Regions from separate parts of the Arthrobacter sp. E70 genome, predicted to be linked through region 3. Evidence: predicted binding sites of a transcription regulator. Region 3 holds the regulator's gene; each other region holds the start of a gene.
What was found. The regulator LexA, encoded in region 3, represses DNA repair genes until DNA is damaged. The targets are predictions, from matches to a motif close to TCGAACANNTGTTCGA.
Positions count from the first base shown of each region.

Region 1: the regulator LexA is predicted to act here: its motif matches at 3,068-3,083, upstream of AC3IMC_RS02835 (DUF6504 family protein).
Region 2: the regulator LexA is predicted to act here: its motif matches at 2,583-2,598, upstream of AC3IMC_RS10330 (LexA family protein).

Region 1 is NZ_JBYQFR010000002.1:184,850-191,703, reverse strand. It holds gene AC3IMC_RS02865 (SOS response-associated peptidase) at 1-605, shown strand, start outside; gene AC3IMC_RS02860 (hypothetical protein) at 970-1,107, opposite strand; partial or broken gene AC3IMC_RS02855 (SOS response-associated peptidase) at 1,314-1,754, shown strand; gene AC3IMC_RS02850 (VOC family protein) at 1,833-2,255, opposite strand; gene AC3IMC_RS02845 (chorismate mutase) at 2,272-2,595, shown strand; gene AC3IMC_RS02840 (hypothetical protein) at 2,598-2,987, opposite strand; gene AC3IMC_RS02835 (DUF6504 family protein) at 3,122-3,445, shown strand; gene AC3IMC_RS02830 (DNA polymerase III subunit alpha) at 3,457-6,854, shown strand, end outside.
Region 2 is NZ_JBYQFR010000007.1:41,367-48,220, reverse strand. It holds gene AC3IMC_RS10350 (glycerophosphodiester phosphodiesterase family protein) at 1-365, opposite strand, end outside; gene AC3IMC_RS10345 (hypothetical protein) at 420-683, opposite strand; gene AC3IMC_RS10340 (HAD family hydrolase) at 773-1,591, opposite strand; gene AC3IMC_RS10335 (hypothetical protein) at 1,675-2,451, opposite strand; gene AC3IMC_RS10330 (LexA family protein) at 2,612-3,043, shown strand; gene AC3IMC_RS10325 (Y-family DNA polymerase) at 3,052-4,350, shown strand; gene AC3IMC_RS10320 (lmo0937 family membrane protein) at 4,406-4,552, opposite strand; gene AC3IMC_RS10315 (ABC transporter substrate-binding protein) at 4,831-6,009, shown strand; gene AC3IMC_RS10310 (carbohydrate kinase family protein) at 6,084-6,854, opposite strand, start outside.
Region 3 is NZ_JBYQFR010000006.1:36,944-43,797, reverse strand. It holds gene dapF (diaminopimelate epimerase) at 1-143, shown strand, start outside; gene AC3IMC_RS09060 (class I SAM-dependent methyltransferase) at 115-738, opposite strand; gene hflX (GTPase HflX) at 1,160-2,740, shown strand; gene AC3IMC_RS09050 (ATP-dependent DNA helicase) at 2,733-4,793, shown strand; gene lexA (transcriptional repressor LexA) at 4,884-5,618, opposite strand; gene AC3IMC_RS09040 (LysM peptidoglycan-binding domain-containing protein) at 6,056-6,424, shown strand; gene AC3IMC_RS09035 (histidinol-phosphate transaminase) at 6,515-6,854, shown strand, end outside.

The sequences.
Region 1 (6,854 bases), on a different contig from region 3:
CTGTCCCCCTGATTCTGGACCGGAGCTCGGGGGACGGCGCACCCGTGACCAGAAAGTTGGTCACCGCCCGCTGGGGCCTTGTTCCGTCCTGGGCCAAGGACCCCAAAGGCGGTGCGAGACTCATCAACGCCAGAATGGAAACCATTACCGAGAAACCCTCCTTCAGGAAAGCCGCATCGGCAAGACGGGGATTGCTCGCAGGCGACGGTTACTTTGAGTGGGAAAAGACCCCTGAGGGCGGGAAGATCCCAACCTACCTCTACGGGCCGGACAACCAGATTCTTGCCTTCGCCGCCCTCTTTGAGAACTGGCCCGATCCTTCGCTGCCCAACGACCACCCGAACAAGTGGCTGCGCACTGCCACGGTCATCACCACTAATGCCTCTGATGCCCTCGGCCACATCCACGACCGCACCCCGCTGATCGTGCCTCCGGAGATGTATTCGGACTGGCTCGACCCGGACACAACCTCCGAGGCAGACGTCCGGGCCCTACTGGACTCCATGCCCGAACCGCACCTGGTCCCACGTGTGGTCAGCAGCCGGGTCAACAACGTCCGGAATGACGGGCCGGAACTGATAGAACCGGCTGTCGCAGACAGCTGAGCGCCCCTGCAGCACCTTGCTGCGACGGCCCCTGTTTCGTGCCGGTTAGGGTTACTCCTGAAAGGTCTATCTGCAACGGCCCGAGGCCCCAGCTAGGCCCATATAGCGACTTATCAGGGCTAGAGGTTCAGTATTCCGGCAATCAGACTTATTACACCTCCGATAGCCACCAACACGGCAGCCGCCACCGAGGCCTTGTACTGGAACGCATATGTCTTAAATCTCCCCGCCCCACGGAGTGATTTCCACGACCGCTCAGCGGTGCGAGCCATGACCCTACGCAACAGGAATAATCCTCCTGCACTGGCTAAAAGAAAGATGCCCAGGATTATGAAAAAGGGGCCGGTTACTCCTGGTCCCCAAGTCATGGCTTGCCCACTACAGCGGCAAACCCGATGACAGTTCCAGCTGTCAGCAGCAGGATGCAGAACGCTAGTCCCATTTGCTCCCATCCCTTCACGCGGCTCTCGGGCGCTTCCCCACCTCCGGTGAAATCAGTCATGATCTGAGCCTGCCGACGGGCAATCCCTTTCCGAAAAATGAGCCAAACCATGCCTACGACCGCGAAGACTATCGCTCCTTCCATGCCTCACCCTTTCCCGCTTGAAGGTCCGTCACGGGTCAAGCGTTGGTCCGTGAAGACGCGTCTCTAACAGTTCCGCCCCCCTAGCTTGCCCGGACGATCGACAGACAACTACAGATAAGCGGGGGGATGGCTACTACGAATGGAAACAGGGTCCCGGGAAGGCGAAACAGCCCTATTACGTGCATCCCGGGGAGGGCCACGGCCTGGTCTTCGCCGGCCTGTACGAATGGTGGAAGGACCCGTCCGTGCCCGAAGGCGAGCCTGGCCGCTGGCTGCTCTCGACGTCCATCCTGACGGCGGACACACCGCCGCCCGGGACGGAGTCGACCGTTTTCGGAAAGCTGACGGCGTTGCATGACCGGGTGCCGCTGCCCATGGACAAAGCCACGATGGAGGCCTGGCTGGATCCGCACGCGGAGGACGCCGCCGCTTTGGTGGACCTCGTGCGGGCAGGAGTCAAGGACGCGGCCGCGGACTGGCAGGTGGACTCCGTGGGCAAAGAGGTGGGCAACGTGCGCAACAACGGGCCTGAACTGATCCGCCCGGTGGAGGCCCTGTTCTAGTGCAAGCCCTGTTCTAGCGCAAGCCCTGCTCCAGTGGAGGCCTGCTCCGGCAGCCGCTCCCCATGGCGGGCCGTGCCATCACACGGTGACCGTACCGGCGTCGTCCACTGTCCAGCTGGGGTTGTAGGCCACTTCCCAGCGGAACCCGTCCGGATCGGCAAAGTAGCCGGTATAGCCTCCCCAGGGCTGGGTGACAGGCTCCGCGATGATGGCGGCGCCGGCTTCCGCGGCTTCTTCCATGACCCGGTCCACGTCTGCGGCGCTGGAGAGGTTGTGGCTGAGGGTGATGGGGGGAATCCCATCCGGCGGGGTGACTCCGGCCTCGGCCCGCATCTGGCGCACGTCCCACAGCGACAGCACCAGGCCGTGGTTCACCTGGATGAACAGGACTTCATCGGCAACTTCGCGGTGAACGGGCCAGCCAAGGCCGTCCACATAGAAGGCCCGCGAGCGGGAAACGCTGCGGACGCCGAGGGAGATAAAGTCGACTCTGGGCTCCATGCTTCGATAGTGTCAGATGATGGCGACAATTCAAGGAAACGATAGGGATGCCCGGGCCGACAGGGAACAGCTCGCTGCCGTTCGGATCGCCGTGGACGAGGTTGACGAGCAGATTGTCACCCTCATCGCACGCCGCGAACGGCTGATCCGGATTGCCGGGACCCTCAAAGGCGACGACGCCGAAGTTCGGGCGCCCGGACGTGTGGAGCGGATCATCGAGAATGTCCGGTCCGCAGCGGAGAAAAAGGACATCGACCCGGACATCGTTGAATCGACCTACCGGGCCATGATCTCCGCGTTCATTGAACTTGAAATGCGGATCCACAAAGAAAGCAGCTGAGGCTACAGCGCTTCCTCCACCGGGACTCCATGCTGGAACTCCCGGCCGTCGGCCTCGCTGAAGGCAGACAGCACATGTCCCTTGCCGAGTCCGTTCAGGGCTGACCGCGGGAAACTGCCTGTAATGGTGGAACCGGAATGGGTCACGCCTGACAGGTCGTAGTCTTCCTCGATTCCCTGGTCCCGGTTGAACGAGTAGCAGGCGATCGCCTTCCCGTTCATGAACTCGATGCATAGTCGCCGTTGCGACGAATAGTCCGGTGCAGCTCCCATCAACCCCACCACGTAAGCGCCGGAGCCGGGAATGGTCCCGTCGATGTCAAACGTGGCCACGAGGGTGGAGTCCTGGGTTTTGATGCTTGCCTGCTTCAGGAGTGCTTCATCGGTATCCATGCCATCATCCTGCTCCCTGCCGGACGGTCCGTCCACCCCTGCCTAGGTTTAACCTCCAACCCGGCGTAGACTGGCTTTATTCGAACACATCTTCGAATGGGGTGTTCGAAAAGATTTAGTCCGGGGAGGTGCACATGGGCATGTTCAGCGAGTCCGTGGATGTGGTGTGCTCTTCCACCGGCCAGCCTGAATCCCTCACCTGGGCAGGAATGGACTATGCAGTCTGCGCCGATCCCCTGCGCTGGTATGAACGCCGCCAATGGTGGGTGGAAGACAGCCGGGCGCCCCTGGGCAGTGGTCCAGGAGTAGTTGACCACGAAATCTGGCGGGTCCAGGTGCTGCCTGCTTCCGCCAATACTTCAGCTGAACCCCTCACCCTTGACCTCACCCGCCACATCCGCAGTGGCCGCTGGCGGCTGCTGCGGATCCATGACGGCCTTCGGCCCAGAACTGCCTGAACCAGAACAGCATGAGTTTCACCCATCTTCACGTTTCCACTGCTTTCAGCGCCCACTATGGGGTCTCCTGGCCCGAGGAGTTGGCAGCCGCAGCAGCCGCTGACGGTGCCACGGCGCTGGCCTGCACCGACCGCGACGGACTGTACGGCACCATCAAGCACCTCAAGGCCTGCATGGCCGCGGGCATCGACCCCATTGTGGGGGTGGACCTGGCAGTATTTGACGACGACGGCGATCACCGCACACAGGTAGCTGGCAGGGTGGTGGTGCTGGCCCGCGGACACAACAACGGCGCGGGGTACCGGGCCCTCTGCAGGCTGGTTTCCGACGCCCATGCCAGAACCTCCGGGAAAGCCGGGGGAGCGGTGCCGGCAGCGGTCACCCGCGCCGAACTGGCATCCCGCACCCTTGACCCCCACACCCTCAAGCCGGTGCTGACTGTCCTGCTGGGTCCTGATTCGGACGTCGGCCGTGCCATGGGAGGGCGGCGGTACCTGCGGCCCAGGACCCTGTTCAAGCAATGGCTGGACGCCATGCCACGCGGGACCGTAGTGGCCGAAATCGTCTCCCAGCTCAGCGCTCCAGGGTCACCCTTCAGCACTTCCCACGCTGTCCGCATGCTGCGGCTCGCCGAGGAGCACCATGTACCGGCCATCCTCACCAACGCCGTAAGGTACTGTGCGGCTGACGGCGCCCCCACCGCAGACGTCCTGGACTCGGCAAGGACCTTGAAGTCCCTGCCGGAACTGGCAGGGGAGCCCCTCCTGCAACCAACCGGCCAGGGGTGGCTGAAAACCGCGAACCAGATGATGGACCTGGCCAAGGAAATCATTGCCGCTGCAGGCTATGGTGCCGCGGACCTCAAGCAGCTGATGGCCCAAACCGAGGCGCTCGCCGATCTCTGCCGGATCGATCCCGTTACGGACATGGGGTGGAAGCAGCCGGTGGTGCCCGAGGCTTCAGTGATCGGCATCAGCCAGGACCCGCACATTGAACTGGTCCAGCGCTGTCAAGCAGGAATAGGCAAACGGTTCCCGGGAATCACCGGCGCCGGCGAAACCGCCATGCTGTCCCGGTTGGACCACGAGCTGGGCATCATCCAGAACCTGGGCTTCTCCTCCTACTTCCTTACAGTGGCTGAGGTCTCCCGCATGATCCAGGACATGGGGGTCCGCGCAGCGGCCCGGGGATCCGGAGCCTCCAGCCTGGTGAATTACCTCATCGAGATCAGCCATGTAAACCCCCTGCAGCACGACCTCATCTTCGAACGCTTCCTCTCCAATGACCGGGCAACACTGCCCGATATCGACATCGACGTCGAAAGTGCTGAACGGCACAACGTCTACCACCGGATCTTTGAACGCTTCGGCTCCGAACGGGTCACCCTCATGAGCATGCAGAACGGGTACCGGGCCAGGGGAGCGGTACGCGACGCCGGGCTGGCCCTGGGCATGGACGACGGCGAGGTGGGGGAGATCGCCAAACAGCTGTGGCGCTTCTCCGCGCGGAAGTTCCGTGAAGCACTGCAGGAAAAGCCCGAGCTGCGGGAGTTCGCCGGCCGGGTGGAGCAGCGCGACGCCGAAGGGAACCAGCAACTGGATCTTTTGGTGGACCTGACCGAGCGCCTGGACCGCCTGCCGCGCCATATCTCCATGCATCCCTGCGGCGTGATCCTGGGCGACGCCACCCTGCTGGACCGCACCCCGGTGCAGCCCAGCGGCCTGGGCCTGCCCATGAGCCAGTTCGATAAGCACGACATGGATCCCATGGGCATGCTCAAGCTCGATGTCCTGGGTGTCCGGATGCAAAGCGCCATGGCCTTCGCCGTCCGGGAGATTATCCGGATCCATCCCGGCAAGAAGGAGGTGGTCGAGGCAGGCGGCCACCAGCCCGGCCCTGACGGTTCCGGCCCGGACGGTTCCGGCCCGGACTACATTGCAGCCGACGGGAGGATCGACCTCAACGCCGTCCCCCTCGATGACGAAGCAACCTATGAACTGATCAGGAGCACGAATACCCTCGGATGCTTCCAGATAGAATCCCCGGGGCAACGTGAACTAATCGGCAAGATGGCCCCCAGGGAGTTCAACGACCTCATCATCGACATCTCGCTGTTCCGTCCAGGACCCATGAAGTCGGACATGGTGCGTCCCTTCCTTGAGCACCGGCATGGATTCGCCCCGGAAGTGTATCCCCACCCGGACCTTAAGCCTGTGCTGCAGGAAACCCACGGCGTCACTGTCTTCCATGAACAGATCCTGAAGACCTTTGACATCATGACCGGATGCGGACTGGCGAAAGCCGATGAGTTCCGCAGGGCATTGAGCAACGAAACAGGTGAAGCGCAAGTAGAGGAATTCTTCCGGCGCGAGGCGAAAGCCAAGGGGTACTCTCCCGACGTCGTCGACAAAGTGTGGGGGACCTTGAAGTCCTTCGCCAGTTTCGGCTTCTGCAAAGCCCACGGTGCCGCATTCGCCGTCCCCACCTACCAATCGGCCTGGCTTAAGGCCCACCATCCCGAGGCCTTCCTCGCCGGCCTGTGGGAACACGACCCCGGGATGTACCCCAAGCGGCTGCTGGTCTCGGAAGCCCGGAGGCTGAAGATCCCCATCCTCCCGCTGGATATCAACCTCAGCAAAGCCGAATACCAGGTGGAACGCGTGATGTCCGGTCCGGATACCGGCAAGCTGGGGATCCGGCTCAGCCTCAACGGCATTTATGGGCTGTCCGCCGCAGAGTTGAAGAGGATTGTGGCCGGACAGCCCTACGACTCCCTGGCAGACCTCCGGGAACGCTCCAGGCTGAGCAAGCCCAGCATTCGGCGCCTGGCTCAGCTGGGTGCCTTTGATTCCCTGCACCGAAATGCCGGTGGCCCGGCAAACCGTGCGGACCTCGTGCAGCACTTGCAAAAGCTGCAGTCTTCAAGCAACACCCGGAAAGGCGTAGCAGTCCTGGAGGGCCAGCTGTCCCTGCCCCTGGGCGACGTCGAACTGCGGAACATCAAGCCAGGGCTGCCGGCACCCACCCTGGTGGACAACGTCCGGGCGGAACTGGACCTGATGGCAGTCGATGTCAGCACCCACCTGATGGAGAGCCACCGCCCCCTGCTCGACAGGCTCGGCGTCACCACCGCCGACAAACTTCTCAGCCTGCGCAACGGCACCGAAGTTCTGGTGGCGGGGGTGCGGGTGGCCACTCAGACACCTCCGATGCGCGGAGGAAGGAGGGTTGTGTTCATCAGCATCGACGACGGCACAGGGTGCGTCGACTCCGTCTTCTTCCACGAGGCCCAGGAAAGTGCCGGTCCGCTCCTGTTCGGAACCCGCCTCCTGCTGATCCGGGGAACCACTCGAAGGACCGGCCCGCGCGGCATCAGCCTCAGTGCGAGCATGGCATGGGACCTCAGCAG
Region 2 (6,854 bases), on a different contig from region 3:
ACCGAGCCCCACTCCTTGACGTCGAGGTTCAGCCGGGCATCGGGGAGTTCGGTGACCAGCTCGTCGAACGTCGGAATGGGCTCGCGGCCGTTGATCCTGGCGCGCGCCACGTCCCCGGCCGCCAGCTCCGCCACCTTGCCGCGGCCGTCCGTAACGCGGTTCAGCGTCTCGTCGTGGAAAAGCAGCAGCACGCCGTCGGCCGTTGTGTGCACGTCTGTTTCCAGGTACCGGAAGCCCAGGTCGGCGCCGGCGCGGAACGCAGCCATGGAGTTTTCCAGCCCCTCAGCGGAGAACCCGCGGTGGGCCATGGCGATCGGAAGCTGCCGGCCGTCGCCGTCCGGGTGCTGGAAGAAGGGCAGGGTCACACTGCGAGCGTACCGCGGACCTGCCGCGCCATTATCAGCAAACCGTCCCGGCGGTCAGTCCCGGCAGCCGGTCTCTCCGCAGGGGACGATGTCCACGCCGTCTGCGCAGTGCAGCAGCGTCCGGCCCCGGCCTCCGTCGAGGTGGACCCAGACCGCCGTGTGGTCCGCGGTGACGGTGTCCACGATGCCGCCCGCCTCAAAGCCCGGGGAGAGCAGGACGCGGACCCGGTCGCCCTGGCGCAGCTGTTTCCAGTGCGGAGCGGGCGTTGCTTTGCGCAGCGGGACGTCCGCCGCATGCTGCTTGGCATTCCTTGCCATCGGTAACCCCCTTCGAGCGCAGGACGGTGCCTGCTCCGGTTCACGCTAGGGGAGGAAGGTAAACGCCAGGTGAGCGCCGGCTGGAAGAATCAGGAAAACTGGACGCCGAGGGCGGCGAGCCGGGCCTCCAGAACCTGGGCCACGCCGTCGTCGTCAAAATGCGGCGCCTGCCGGTCCGCGGCCCGGATGGCATCCGGATGGCCGCTGGCCATGGCGTAGCCGTGTCCGGCCCAGCGCAGCATCTCAATGTCGTTGGGCATGTCGCCGAACGCCACCACGTCAGCGGCGTCGATTCCCAGCCCCGCGGCGTACTCGGCCAGCGTCACAGCTTTGTTGACCCCTGGCACGCACAGCTCGAGCATGGCGACGCCGGGCGAGGAGTGGGTGGCGGCAGCCAGGTGTTCGACGGCGGGACCCACTTCGGCGAGGAATTCGTCCGGCGTGCCGTCGCGGACGATCGCGAGGAATTTCACCACGGCATCGTCGCCGGCCAGGGTTTCAGCCAGCGGCGCCGGGGTGAATTCGGCCAGCAACTCGCTGGATTCGTTCTCGATGAAGCCGGGTTCGAGGTGGAACCGGGTGAGCGTCTCGGCGGCGAACAGCGCAGCCGGGCGAAGCTTCTTGATGATGCGGCGCGCCTCCAGGACAGCATCGAGGGCGAGGGTGCGGGCGGAGACCAGGCGGTCCGCCTCGAGGTCCCAGACCACCGCGCCGTTGGAACAGATCACGCGGCCCGTATGGTCCAGCTGTTCCTCAAGCGGGTGCAGCCACCGCGGCGGCCGGCCGGTAACGAAGACGAGTTCGACGCCGGCATCACGGCAGGCGTGGAAGGCGCGGACAGTGCGCGGGCTGATTTTTCCGTCATGCCCGAGGATCGTTCCGTCAATATCGCTTGCAACCAGCCGCATCCTGCAAGTCTACGTGGGGTTCCGCCGCCGTCGTGCGTTCCAGTGCGGTGCTGTGGACGAAGGCAGGACGGGCGGTCCGGGCGTCAGGGAAGGACAGCAGCTGTATCCACCGACAGGAGCCTGCCGTAGTTCAGGCACATGCTCAGGCTTTCGTTCGCGGCCACGCGGGCACCCCCGAGCGACATGCGGCTTCCGGCGGAGAGCGGCGGCCCGGCGGGCAGGAGCAGGGTTTCGCCGTCGAACCGCGACCCTTCGGGGAAGATCAACGTGTAGTCGTCACCACCTTCGGCCAGCAGGATGACGCAGCCGGCGCCGTCGTTGCCCAGGGTTCCCTTGAGCTGGGCCGGCACACGCGGGGCTGACCACTGCCCCGAATGGACGATGGCCTTCTGGCCGCCGGCGCTGTGGAGCAACGTGGTGGGCAGCTCCTGCTGCGCGGGAACCAGCCTGAACGCGTACCTGCCTTCCGTGCCGCCGCCGGGGCTCATGATGAACTCCACCCCCTGGGCGGCGAGCGCCACCTGCGCCTTGAAGATGTTCCCGTCACAGGGAACCTGTGCCGGGGCGAGGACCTCGGCGCCGGCGTCGGTGGCGAGCGAGAGTTGGGTCTCGGCGGGCCCGTCACAGATGAAGTGCACTTCATAGCTGCCCTGCTTCGCGGCAAAGCCAAAGCTGACGGTGGTGTTGGAACTGGTGGAACCGGCGAACTGGCCCGGCACTGCGGGCTGCAACTGCTGCGCGGACCAGTTCCGCATCTCCTCCAGCTCCGAGGCGCGCGGATCCGGCGGGCCGCTGTACTCGCACCCGGTCAACGCACCGAGCAGCACCGCCGGGACCAGCCACAATTCCACACTTCGCATCCGCTTCCCCCCAAAAGCCGGCAATAGTCCCAGCCTAGCCCCAAGCGTCCCAGCCCCCTTCGCACGCCGGCGCCCATTCCAGCCCCGCCGGAGGGGTGCCCTTGTCAGCGGCCGGAGCTACACTGAACTTATCGAACATATTTTCGAATAGAGGTGTGTTGTGGGCGTTATTGTCGGTCCCCGCGTGATAGATGCGGGCGCCTCGTTGTTCTCGGTGCTGATCTCACCGGTGGCTGTCGCGGCGGGGTTTCCGTCCCCGGCGCAGGACTATTTCGACGGCCGGATCGACCTGAACGCGCACCTCATCAAGGACATCACCAGCACCTACGTGGTGAGGGTGACCGGAAGTTCGATGGAGGGCGCCGGCATCAGCGACGGCGACGAACTCATCGTGAACCGTGCGCTGGAGCCCAAGGACGGTTCGGTGGTGGTGGCGGTCCTTGACGGCGAACTGACGGTCAAACGCCTGCGGATCACGCCCGCAGGCGTCGTCCTCCAGGCGGAGAACCCGAAGTATCCGGATATCCGCGTGGCCGCACTGTCCGAGCTGACCATCTGGGGCGTTGCCACCAGGTGCCTGCACCACGTGTGAGTGCGGTAATGGCTAGGCCTGCCATCATGCGGCAGCTGCCGCAGATCGCCCACGTGGACGTCAACTGCTTCTACGCCTCCGCGGAGCGCGCGTTCGATCCGTCCCTGGAGGGCAGGCCCCTGGTGGTGCTGTCGAACAATGACGGGTGCGCCGTCACGCGCTCCCCCGAGGCCAAGGCGCTTGGCATTGCCACAGGCGAGCCCTGGTTCAAGATCGCACCGCGGGCCAAGGAGTGGGGGCTGGTGGCCAGGTCCAGCAACTACGAGCTGTATGGCGACATCAGTGCCCGGGTGATGGAACTGCTGGGGAGGTACTCGGCGTGGCTGGAGGTCTACAGCATCGACGAGGCGTTCCTGGGCGTCAAAGGTGGGCCGGACCAGCTGCTGGCCCTGGGGCGCAGGATGAAGGATGCTGTCCGCCGGAACGTGGGGGTGCCGGTCTGCGTCGGAATCGCCCCCACCAAAACGCTCGCCAAGCTGTGCAACAAGTGGGCCAAGAACAATGCCGCGTTCGGCGGCGTCTGCCTCTGGGAGTCCGTCCCGCCTGGCGCGCGGGAGGCTCTGATGGCCCGGCTGCCAGTGGACGAGGTCTGGGGCATCGCCGGCCCACTGTCCAAACGCCTGAACGCCATGGGGATCTTCACCGTGCTGGACCTCGTCCGAGCCGACCCGGTGGCGATCAGGGACAGGTTCTCGGTGGTGCTGATGCGCACGGTCCTGGAACTGCGCGGAACTGCCTGCATTCCCATGGAGGAGGAACGCATTGGCCGTGACCAGCTGATCTTCTCCCGCTCCTTCGCCACGCCGGTGACCACCGCTGCAGGCCTGCGGGAGGTGCTCAGCATTTATGGGCAGCAGGCCAGCGCCAGGCTCTCGAAGCACGGACTCCAGGCGAAAGTCCTGACCGCTTACGCCGCCACGTCGCCCTTCAGGAACCACGAACAGGCCTACCCGTCCGTGTGTGTTTCCCTCCCGATGCCCACAGCCGACCCGCTTCTGCTGACCAAGGCCGCGCATGCGCTGCTGCCGAGCATCCGGGACGGGCTCAAGTATGCCAAGGCCGGCCTGATGCTTACTGACCTGCGGCCCAGCGGCAACCAGCCGCCGCTGGAGCTGTTCGAGAACCGGCATGAGGAGCGCGGCATCGGGCCGCTGCTGGAGGATGTGAGCCGCCGTTTTGGGCGCGGCTCAATCGGCCTGGGCCATGCAGGCATCAGGTCCGGCCTGGACTGGACCATGAAGCGGGACATGTGCTCGCCGCGGTACACCACGCACTGGGACGAACTGCCCCTGGTGAAGGCGGCCTGACATGCTGGCGTCCCGCCGCCGGCGCACCGGCTGGCGGCGGGGACGCTGGCCATGCCTAGACGCGGGACCTGCCGCGGAGGAAGTGGAAGATCAGGACGACAACCGCGACGACCAGAAGGATGTGGATAAGGCCGCCGCCGATGTTAGCGAGCAGTCCGAGAAGCCAGAGAACGGCGATGATAATAGCGATCCAAAGCAACATGAGCGTCTCCTTGATGAGTTTTCCATTGCCCCCATGCCGCGTACGTACCCACCACCGCGCCGAACAAATCAGGGCCGGTTCCCGCTGACGCCTTCCACTTGAATGACAGGCAGGCGTGCCACTGCCGGACGAAGACGCTGCGCGACGTTTTTTGACGCTCCGCGACGCCGCGTTGAGCGTTCGCGTCGTCCGGTGAACGCCTGCTACGGAGGTGATTGTGGGGCGAATGGGTGCTCCGTAACCTCGTCTCAGCATCCGCCCCAGCAAAGGATTTCCCCATGGCAAACCAGCAGGACAAGAGTCCCCGGAACCAGCAAGGTTCCACCCGTATCGTCGCCGGTGAGCCGGCCCGGCCGAAGCGCCCTGTTGGCCTGAAGATCGGCATCGCCGCAGCCGTCCTGGCGCTCATTGGCGGGGGCGTCGCCGTCGCCTCTTCCGTCAACAGCGGCACCCCGGCCGCCACCCAGGAGGCTGCTCCATCCGGAAGCCCCGCCGCGGAGCTGAAGCTCGGCTATTTCGGCAACGTCACCCATGCCCCCGCCCTGGTGGGTGTCAGCAAGGGTTTCATCGCCGATGAACTGGGCAGCACGAGCCTCAGCACGCAGGTGTTCAACGCCGGCCCCGCCGCTATCGAGGCGCTGAATGCCGGCGCCATTGATGCCACCTACATCGGCCCCAACCCGGCCATCAACTCGTTCGTCAAGAGCGGCGGCGAGTCGGTGAACATCATCGCCGGCGCTGCCGCCGGCGGCGCCCAGCTGGTGGTCAAGCCGGAGATCAGCTCGGCGGCCGACCTCAAGGGCAAAATCCTCGCCTCCCCGCAGCTTGGCGGCACGCAGGATGTGGCACTCCGCGCCTGGCTCACCGCGCAGGGCTACAAGACCAACGTGGACGGCAGCGGCGATGTGGCCATCAACCCCACCGAGAATGCCCAGACCCTGAAGCTGTTTCAGGACGGAAAGATCGACGGCGCATGGTTGCCTGAACCGTGGGCGTCAAGGCTCGTACTGACCGCGGGAGCGAAGGTGCTGGTGGACGAGAAGGACCTGTGGGACGGCTCGCTGACCGGCAAACCGGGCGAGTTCCCCACCACCATCCTGATCGTGAACCAGAAATTCGCCGCAGACCATCCGGACACCGTCAAGGCGCTCCTGAAAGGCCACGTGAAGTCGGTTGAGTGGCTGAATAAGGCGTCCGACTCCGAGAAAGCCGGCGTGATCAATGCAGCGCTGAAGGAAGCTGCCGGCGCGGAGCTCAAAGCCGACGTGATTGACCGGTCCTTGAAGAACATCGTGTTCACGGTGGATCCGCTGGCCGGGACCTACCAGAAGCTCCTCGCCGACGGTGTCACGGCCGGCACCACCAAGCAGGCCGACATCAGCGGCATCTTCGACCTGCGAGCCCTCAACAGCGTCACGAACGTGAAGACACCGGCAGCGGGACTCGGAAAGGAGTAGGCCCACCCCATCGATTGCTCCGTAAATGTCCTTTTGAACGCTCAAAACGGCATCTGCGGAGCAATCGTTTGGCCCTAGCCCTCTTCGGCCACCACTCCGTGCAGCTCCGCGCGGGTGGGAGGGTTGGCGCCCGGGCGGGAGACCGTGACGGCGGCCGCGCGGGCAGCATGTTCCAGCAGTTCGGCCAGCGTCTCCGCCGGAAGGTCGCGCAGGTCCTGGCGGTTCTGGGCGCCGTCGAGTTCCCGGTCCACCAGGCCGGAGAGGAGGGCCGCCATGAACGAGTCGCCCGCGCCTACGGTGTCGGCCACCTCCACGGTGGGTGCGGGAACGGAGGCTTCGCCGGCCCGGCAGGCGCCCCAAGGGCCCTCCGCGCCGCGGGTGACCACCACCAGCGCCGGTCCCTCTTCGCCACCCATGGCCAGCCATTTACGTGCCGAGTCCAGCACGTCCTGCCCGGGGTAGAGCCAGGCGAGGTCCTCGTCGGAGGCCTTGACCACGTCGGAGAGGGCCACGAACTTTTCCACCTGGCGGCGGGCATAGTCCACGTCGGTGATGATGCTGGGCCGGCAGTTGGGGTCGAAGCTGATGGTGGCGGACGGGTGCGCATATTCGACGGCGGCCAGCACCTCGGTGGCACCCGGCGCCAGCATCGTGGCGATGGAGCCGGTGTGCAGCAGGGTGGTGCCCTGCAGCATGAAGCCGATCCGGTCGGTGAGGCCGGGAAGTTCCCAGGCGAGGTCGAAGGTGTAGGTGGCGGCGCCGTCGTCGTCAATCAGTGCGGTGGCCACGCTGGTGGGCAGCTCATCCGGCGGAACCGGCAGCATCACGGAACTGGACCGCAGGTG
Region 3 (6,854 bases):
CCGGCGCCGAGGCGCCTGACACCTGGCGTGTCCACGTTCCGGGAGGCGTGGTGGGCGTGAAGTTCTTTGCCGGCCCTGGCGGCCACGAGCACGTTGAGCTCAGCGGCCCGGCCGTCATTGTGGCGAGCGGGACTCTTTCCTGACCGTGAGGATGCGGAAGGACTTGGACGTCGATGCGCGCGACACCGTGAAGGATTCGTCCAGTTCCGCTGCCAGCCAACGCTGCAGCGAGTCCGAGCCCAGGTTCTTCTGCACCACCAGCCACGCCGTGCCGCCGTCGGCCAGCCGCGGAAGCCACAGCTTGAGCAGCGCATGCAGCTGATCCTTGCCGATCCGGATGGGCGGATTCGACCAGATCGTGTCGAAGCGCAGTTCGGAGTCCACAGACTCAGGCGTTCCCGCGACGACATTGGACAGGCCCAGTGATGCTGCGTTCTCATTGGTCAACGCGATGCAGCGTTCGTTGACGTCCACGGCGTAGACCCTGGACTCCGGGGCGAGCAAAGCCATGGTGAGGGCGACCGGGCCCCAGCCGCACCCAATGTCCAGCAGGTTCCCGGTTGGACTGGGCGGCGGGACTTCGGCCAGGAGGACGGCGGTTCCCTTGTCGATTCCGTCCGGACTGAAGATGCCCGTGGACGTCTGCAGCTTCCGCGTCTGGCCTGCCAGTTCAACCGTGAGGGGTTTGCGGGTAAAGGGGCCGGCGGGGGTGGCGCTGAAATAGTGTGCGGACTCCATAACTGGCCAGAGTAGTTCCCCTTGCAGCGTAATGTGAAACCGCGGCCGCAGCCCTCTGCTACGGTTTAACGCATGTTCCTGATCTTCGAGTAGCCGGCCCGGGCTCCGCCCGCTCCGCAGCACCGTCCCACAGCGACGCAGGCGAACAACGCCTTCCGCTTGTGCGCCGGATCAGTCGCCAAGCGCCTGCTCCGGCCGCCGGACAATACTCGAGGTCAGTCTTTCGCGCTGTACTTCCCGCCATTTCTCCGGCCTTTCCTGCCGCCTCTGTGACGCGGCGCCGCCCGCCGCCCGCTAAGACTGCCGGCGGCACCAGCAACCAGGAGAACATGTGACCGCAGGTCGTCAGCCCACCGCGAATTCTTCAGCGCATTCCATCAATCGGCACTATTCTGGAACTGCCGAATCTTCAAAGGAGACCATGACCAGCCACCCCAACACCGGTTCCGATCCAGCTGCCCAGGACATGAGTCCTGAGGAAATCCAGGCTGTCATCGACCGGATCCTCGCCAAGGACGTACCGGCCAAGAACGTCAGCACGCCCGCCGGTGAAGGCAGCGGCACTGGAAAAAAGGTCCTCGGCACGGCGCAGGCCATTTCCCGCCTTGACGAGGAACACAGCGCGTTCGACGGCGACCAGCAGGACCTCGAGGAACGCCGGGCCCTGCGCCGCACGGCAGGCCTGTCCACCGAACTCGAGGACGTCACCGAGGTTGAATACCGCCAGCTCCGCCTTGAGCGGGTGGTCCTGGCCGGGCTCTGGTCCGAGGGAACCCTCGCCGACGCCGAAAACTCGCTGCGCGAGTTGGCCGCCCTCGCCGAGACGGCCGGTTCCGAGGTTCTCGATGGCCTCGTGCAGCGCAGGGACAAGCCGGATCCCGGTACCTTCCTGGGGTCGGGTAAAGCCCAGGAGCTCAAGGACATCGTCATGGCCACCGGCGCGGACACCGTGGTGGTCGACGCCGAACTCGCACCATCCCAACGGCGTGGCCTTGAGGACATCGTCAAGGTCAAGGTCATCGACCGTACGGCCCTGATCCTGGACATCTTCGCCCAGCATGCCAAGAGCCGCGAGGGCAAGGCCCAGGTTGAACTGGCCCAGCTCGAATACCTGCTTCCGCGGCTCCGCGGCTGGGGTGAATCGATGTCCCGCCAGGCCGGTGGCCAGGTGGGCGGCGCGGCTGCCGGCATGGGCTCCCGTGGCCCCGGTGAGACCAAGATTGAACTGGACCGCCGGCGGATCCGTACGCGCATGGCCAAACTGCGGCGGGAAATCGCCGCGATGAAGCCTGCCCGCGAGACCAAGCGCGCCAACCGCCGTCGTAATGAAGTCCCCTCCGTGGCCATCGCCGGGTACACCAACGCCGGCAAGTCCTCACTGCTCAACCGCCTCACGGACGCCGGCGTCCTCGTGGAGAACGCCCTGTTCGCCACGCTGGATCCCACCGTCCGCAAAGCTGAGACGGCTGACGGCCTCGGGTACACGCTGGCCGATACCGTCGGGTTCGTCCGTTCCCTGCCCACCCAGCTCGTGGAGGCATTCCGCTCCACCCTTGAAGAAGTGGCGGACGCGGACCTGATCCTGCACGTGGTCGATGTCTCGCACCCGGACCCCGAAGGGCAGATCGCAGCCGTCCGCAAGGTCTTCAGCGAAGTCGACGCACGCAAGGTGCCCGAGATCATCGTGCTGAACAAGGCCGATGCTGCGGATCCTTTCGTGGTGGAGCGGCTCAAGCAGCGCGAGCCGCGGCACGTGGTGGTGTCGGCCCGCACCGGCGAAGGTATCGCGGAGCTGCTGAAGGCCATCAGTGACTCCATTCCACGGCCCAGCGTCAAGCTCGAACTGCTCATCCCGTATGACCGCGGGGACCTGGTCAGCAAGCTCCACGAGTCGGACGCGGAAATCATCAGCCTGGACCACGGGGAGACGGGCACCAAGGCCGTCGTGATGGTCCGGGAAGGCCTCGCGTCCGAACTGGAACCATTCGCCAGCAATGACTGACCCCGCGGCCGGCACAGCCACGGAGACGGCCGGCGGGCAGTTCGTCCTCGAACTGCTCGACCGGGCCGTTGCCGGCATGGGCGGGCAAAGCCGCACAGGCCAGCACGAAATGGCGCGGCAGGTGGCGCAGGCGATCGAAACGGGCAACCACCTGCTGGTCCAGGCAGGCACCGGCACCGGCAAATCGCTGGCCTACCTTGTGCCGCTCATTGCCCATGCGCTCGAAAGCGACAAACCTGCGCTGGTCTCGACCGCCACCTTGGCCTTGCAGACGCAGATTGTGGGCAGGGACCTGCCCAGGCTCCTCAAGAACATCGGCCCGGCGCTGCAGCGCCCCGTCAAGGTGGCGCTGGTCAAGGGCCGGTCCAACTACGTGTGCCGGCACAAGCTCGAAGGCGGCTTCCCGTCGGAAGAGCCCGCCGAGGGCCAGCTTTTTTCCCTCGGCGAGGACACAAGCGTCCCGCACTTCGCAGCGGCTGTGGGGGGCCCGGCCTCCCAGCTCGGCAAGGAAGTGGTGCGCCTGCGCGAGTGGGCGGAGAAGACGGCCACGGGCGACCGGGACGAGTTGCTTCCCGGTGTTACCGACAGGGCCTGGCGGCAGGTCTCCGTGACTTCCATGGAATGCCTCGGGGCACAAAAATGCCCGATGGCCGCCGAATGCTTCAGCGAACTCGCCCGGCAGGATGCTGCCGAGGCCGATGTCGTGGTCACCAACCACGCCATGCTAGCCGTGAGTGCCTTTGAGGGGCTGGCGGTCCTGCCTGAGTACGACGTCGTGGTGGTGGACGAAGCCCACGAACTGCAGGACCGGGTCACCGGGGCCGTCACCGGGCAGCTGTCCGTGGCCATGGTGCATGCTGCCGCCGCAGGTGCACGGAAACACACCGCCATCACCGTTGACGCGCTCAATGCCGCTGCTGCCAACCTGGAGCTTGCCCTGGCAGGTGCTCCGGCCGGACTGCTCCCCAACGGCCTGAACGACGAACAACTGGACTGCGTGGACCAGCTGCGGGAAGCCTGCCGTGCTGCGCTCTCCGACTCGAAGGGGGACAGCAACACCACGGCCGACGGCGGCAGGCAGCTCGCCAGGTCACGGCTCATGCTCATCCTGGAACTCTGCGAGCGGCTGATCGCCGCCCGCGAGAACCGCGAGGTGGTCTGGTTCTCCCGCGCCAGCACGTTCGATCCCGGCCAGGGGTATTCCCAGCCGGACGAAAATGCTCCGGTGCTGATCAATATCGCCCCGCTGTCCGTCGCCGGAAGGCTGCGCGAAGGGCTCTTCGCCGGGCATACGGTCGTGCTGACGTCCGCCACGTTGGCCATCGGTTCCGCGTTTGAACCGGCCGCCGGCGGCCTCGGCCTGATTGGCGAGGGCGCCCCCAGCTGGACCGGGGTGGATGTTGGCTCCCCGTTCGACTACCCCCGGCAGGGCATCCTCTATGTGGCCGGGCACCTGCCCAAACCCGGGCGCGGCGTGTCCCCCGAAGCGCTGGCCGAACTGGAAGCACTCATCAAGGCCTCCGGCGGGGGAGCGCTGTGCCTGTTTTCGTCACGCCGCGCAGCGGAGGAGGCTGCCGATGCCCTCCGCGCCAAGGTCGGCGTAACGATCCTCTGCCAGGGTGAGTCCACCATGACTGCGCTGGTCAAGCAGTTCGCGGACGAACCTGACACCTGCCTGTTCGGCACCATGTCCCTGTGGCAGGGGGTGGACGTTCCCGGCGGGTCGTGCCGGCTGGTGGTGATCGACCGCATTCCGTTCCCGCGCCCGGACGACCCACTGATGACGGCGCGTTCGCGGGCGGTGGCACAGGCCGGCGGCAACGGCTTCATGTCAGTTTCTGCAACCCACGCCGCAATCCGCCTCGCCCAGGGGGCCGGCCGCCTGATCAGGTCAACGGGGGACAAGGGTGTAGTGGCTGTCCTGGACTCCCGCCTGGCCACCGAGCGCTATGCCGGATTCCTGCGGGCCGCCCTGCCGCCGTTCTGGTCCACCACGGACCGCAGCAAAGCGTTGGCTGCCCTGAGCCGGCTGGGGGCCGAAGCCTCCGCCTAGGACGCATCCGGGTACGACGGGCCGAAGCGGGTATGAGGGATCAGCGGGTACGACGGGCGGCGGGTGCGTCAGATCAGCGGGTACGTCGGATCAAAGTGAGCGCAGGACGGAAACCACTTTGCCCATGATGGTGGCGTGGTCGCCCAGGATGGGCTCGTACTGCGTGTTCTGCGGGAGCAACCAGGTGTGGCCATCGCGCTGCCGGAACGTCTTAACCGTGGCTTCGTCGTCCAGCAGGGCAGCGACGATGTCGCCGTTGGCGGCGTCAGCCTGGCGCCGCACCACCACCCAGTCACCATCACAAATGGCCGCGTCCACCATCGAATCACCGGCCACCCTGAGCATGAAGAGCTCACCCTGGCCGACGAGCTGGCGGGGGAGCGGCATGACATCTTCAACCACCTGGTCCGCCAGGATGGGACCGCCGGCCGCAATGCGCCCCACCAGAGGAACCATGGCGGTATCCAGGGCTGTGGGCAGCTCCGTGACGGTGGCTCCTGCCCCGGGTGCGTGCGGCGACGGCGTGCCCTCCGCCTTGGCTGCGCCGCGGTCCAGGGTGAGGGGCATCAGCACTTCCATGGCACGGGGCCGTTTCGGGTCCCGGCGGAGGTAGCCGAGCTTTTCCAGCTGTGAAAGCTGGTGGGTCACGCTGGACAGGCTGGCGAGGCCGACCGTATCCCCAATCTCGCGCATGGAGGGCGGATACCCGTTCTCATTGACCGAGCGCTGGATCGTTTCGAGGATCTTCTTCTGCCGGGGTGTCAGGCCCTTGGCGCTCCTCTTGTGCTGCGGGGCCGTCCTGCCTCCGGCGGCTGCTGCTGCCATAAACGCCAATGCCTTTCGGTTGCCACCGGACCTCCCGCATCACGCTGTCCAACAGCGCCGCCTGGAGGGCCCCCACCGTCATTGTCAGACCCTGCTGGTCAACTTTCCTGGTGGTTGTTCTTTGTTCTCAAAGCTAGGCCAGCCACATGGCTTTTTCAAACATTTGTTCTAGCGAGTCTCGACATTGTTCGTTGATAAGTGCTAAAACTGAACCAGCAAAGTTCGAACATGTGTTCTAGTCCGCGTCCTTCCCGTTCGAAGGTGGCACCGGAAAACCAGATCCGGGGTGATCTTCGGAAGGTGGCCGCGGCGGGTGCGGAAGGCGGTACTTCCGCCGGCGCCCGGCCGGTTTGGTTGCAGCACAGTATTGGTCCAGGAGGGCTAAGTTCATGTCAGCTTTATCTCTTCCCCAGGTATCCCGTCCGCGGCAGGCCCCCATGCAGCAGTTGCTGTCCCGCCGCCAATCAGCACGCCGTGTCCGTCAGGCGCCGTCCGGCAGGATTAGGCTGACCCGCCGCGGCAGGCTCGTCCTGATCGGCATCCCGGCCATGCTCCTTGCTGTGCTCCTGCTGTCCCTGGCCGGACTCTTCAATGCCCCGGCCAAGGCCTCAGATTCGGCCGCGGAGCTAAGGCTGACACCCACCGTGACCGTGACGGTCCAGCCCGGCCAGTCCCTCTGGGCCATCGCGGGAGAAGTCGCTCCAGGCCGCGACGCCCGCGACGTTGTCGCGGACATCGTGCAGCTCAACAATCTTGCGGCGGGTGCCGTCGTGCCCGGCCAGCAGCTTTACGTCCCCACCCACTGACGGGGCGGCCCCGGCCGCGCGGAGCCACGCCGAGGGCGAACAGAAGCTGTCACATTTTCCGGTCTTTACCGAGGCAACTAAACTGTTCAGGTGAACGACCAGCTAGAACGTCTGAACCGGCTTCCCCTCCGCAGCAACCTTCGCGGGCTCACCCCCTACGGGGCGCCCCAGCTGGATGTCCCCATCCTCCTCAACGTCAACGAGAACACCCATGGCGTCCCGGCCGATGTACGCGCAGCCATCACGGCCGCCGTAACCGAGGCTGCGGCGGGTCTGAACCGCTACCCGGACCGGGAATTCACGGATCTTCGTCGCGCGCTTGCCGAATACCTGGGACACGGACTGGACGAGTCCAACCTGTGGGCAGCCAACGGGTCCAACGAGGTCCTGCAGCAAATCCTCCAGGCGTTTGGCGGCCCTGGCCGCACCG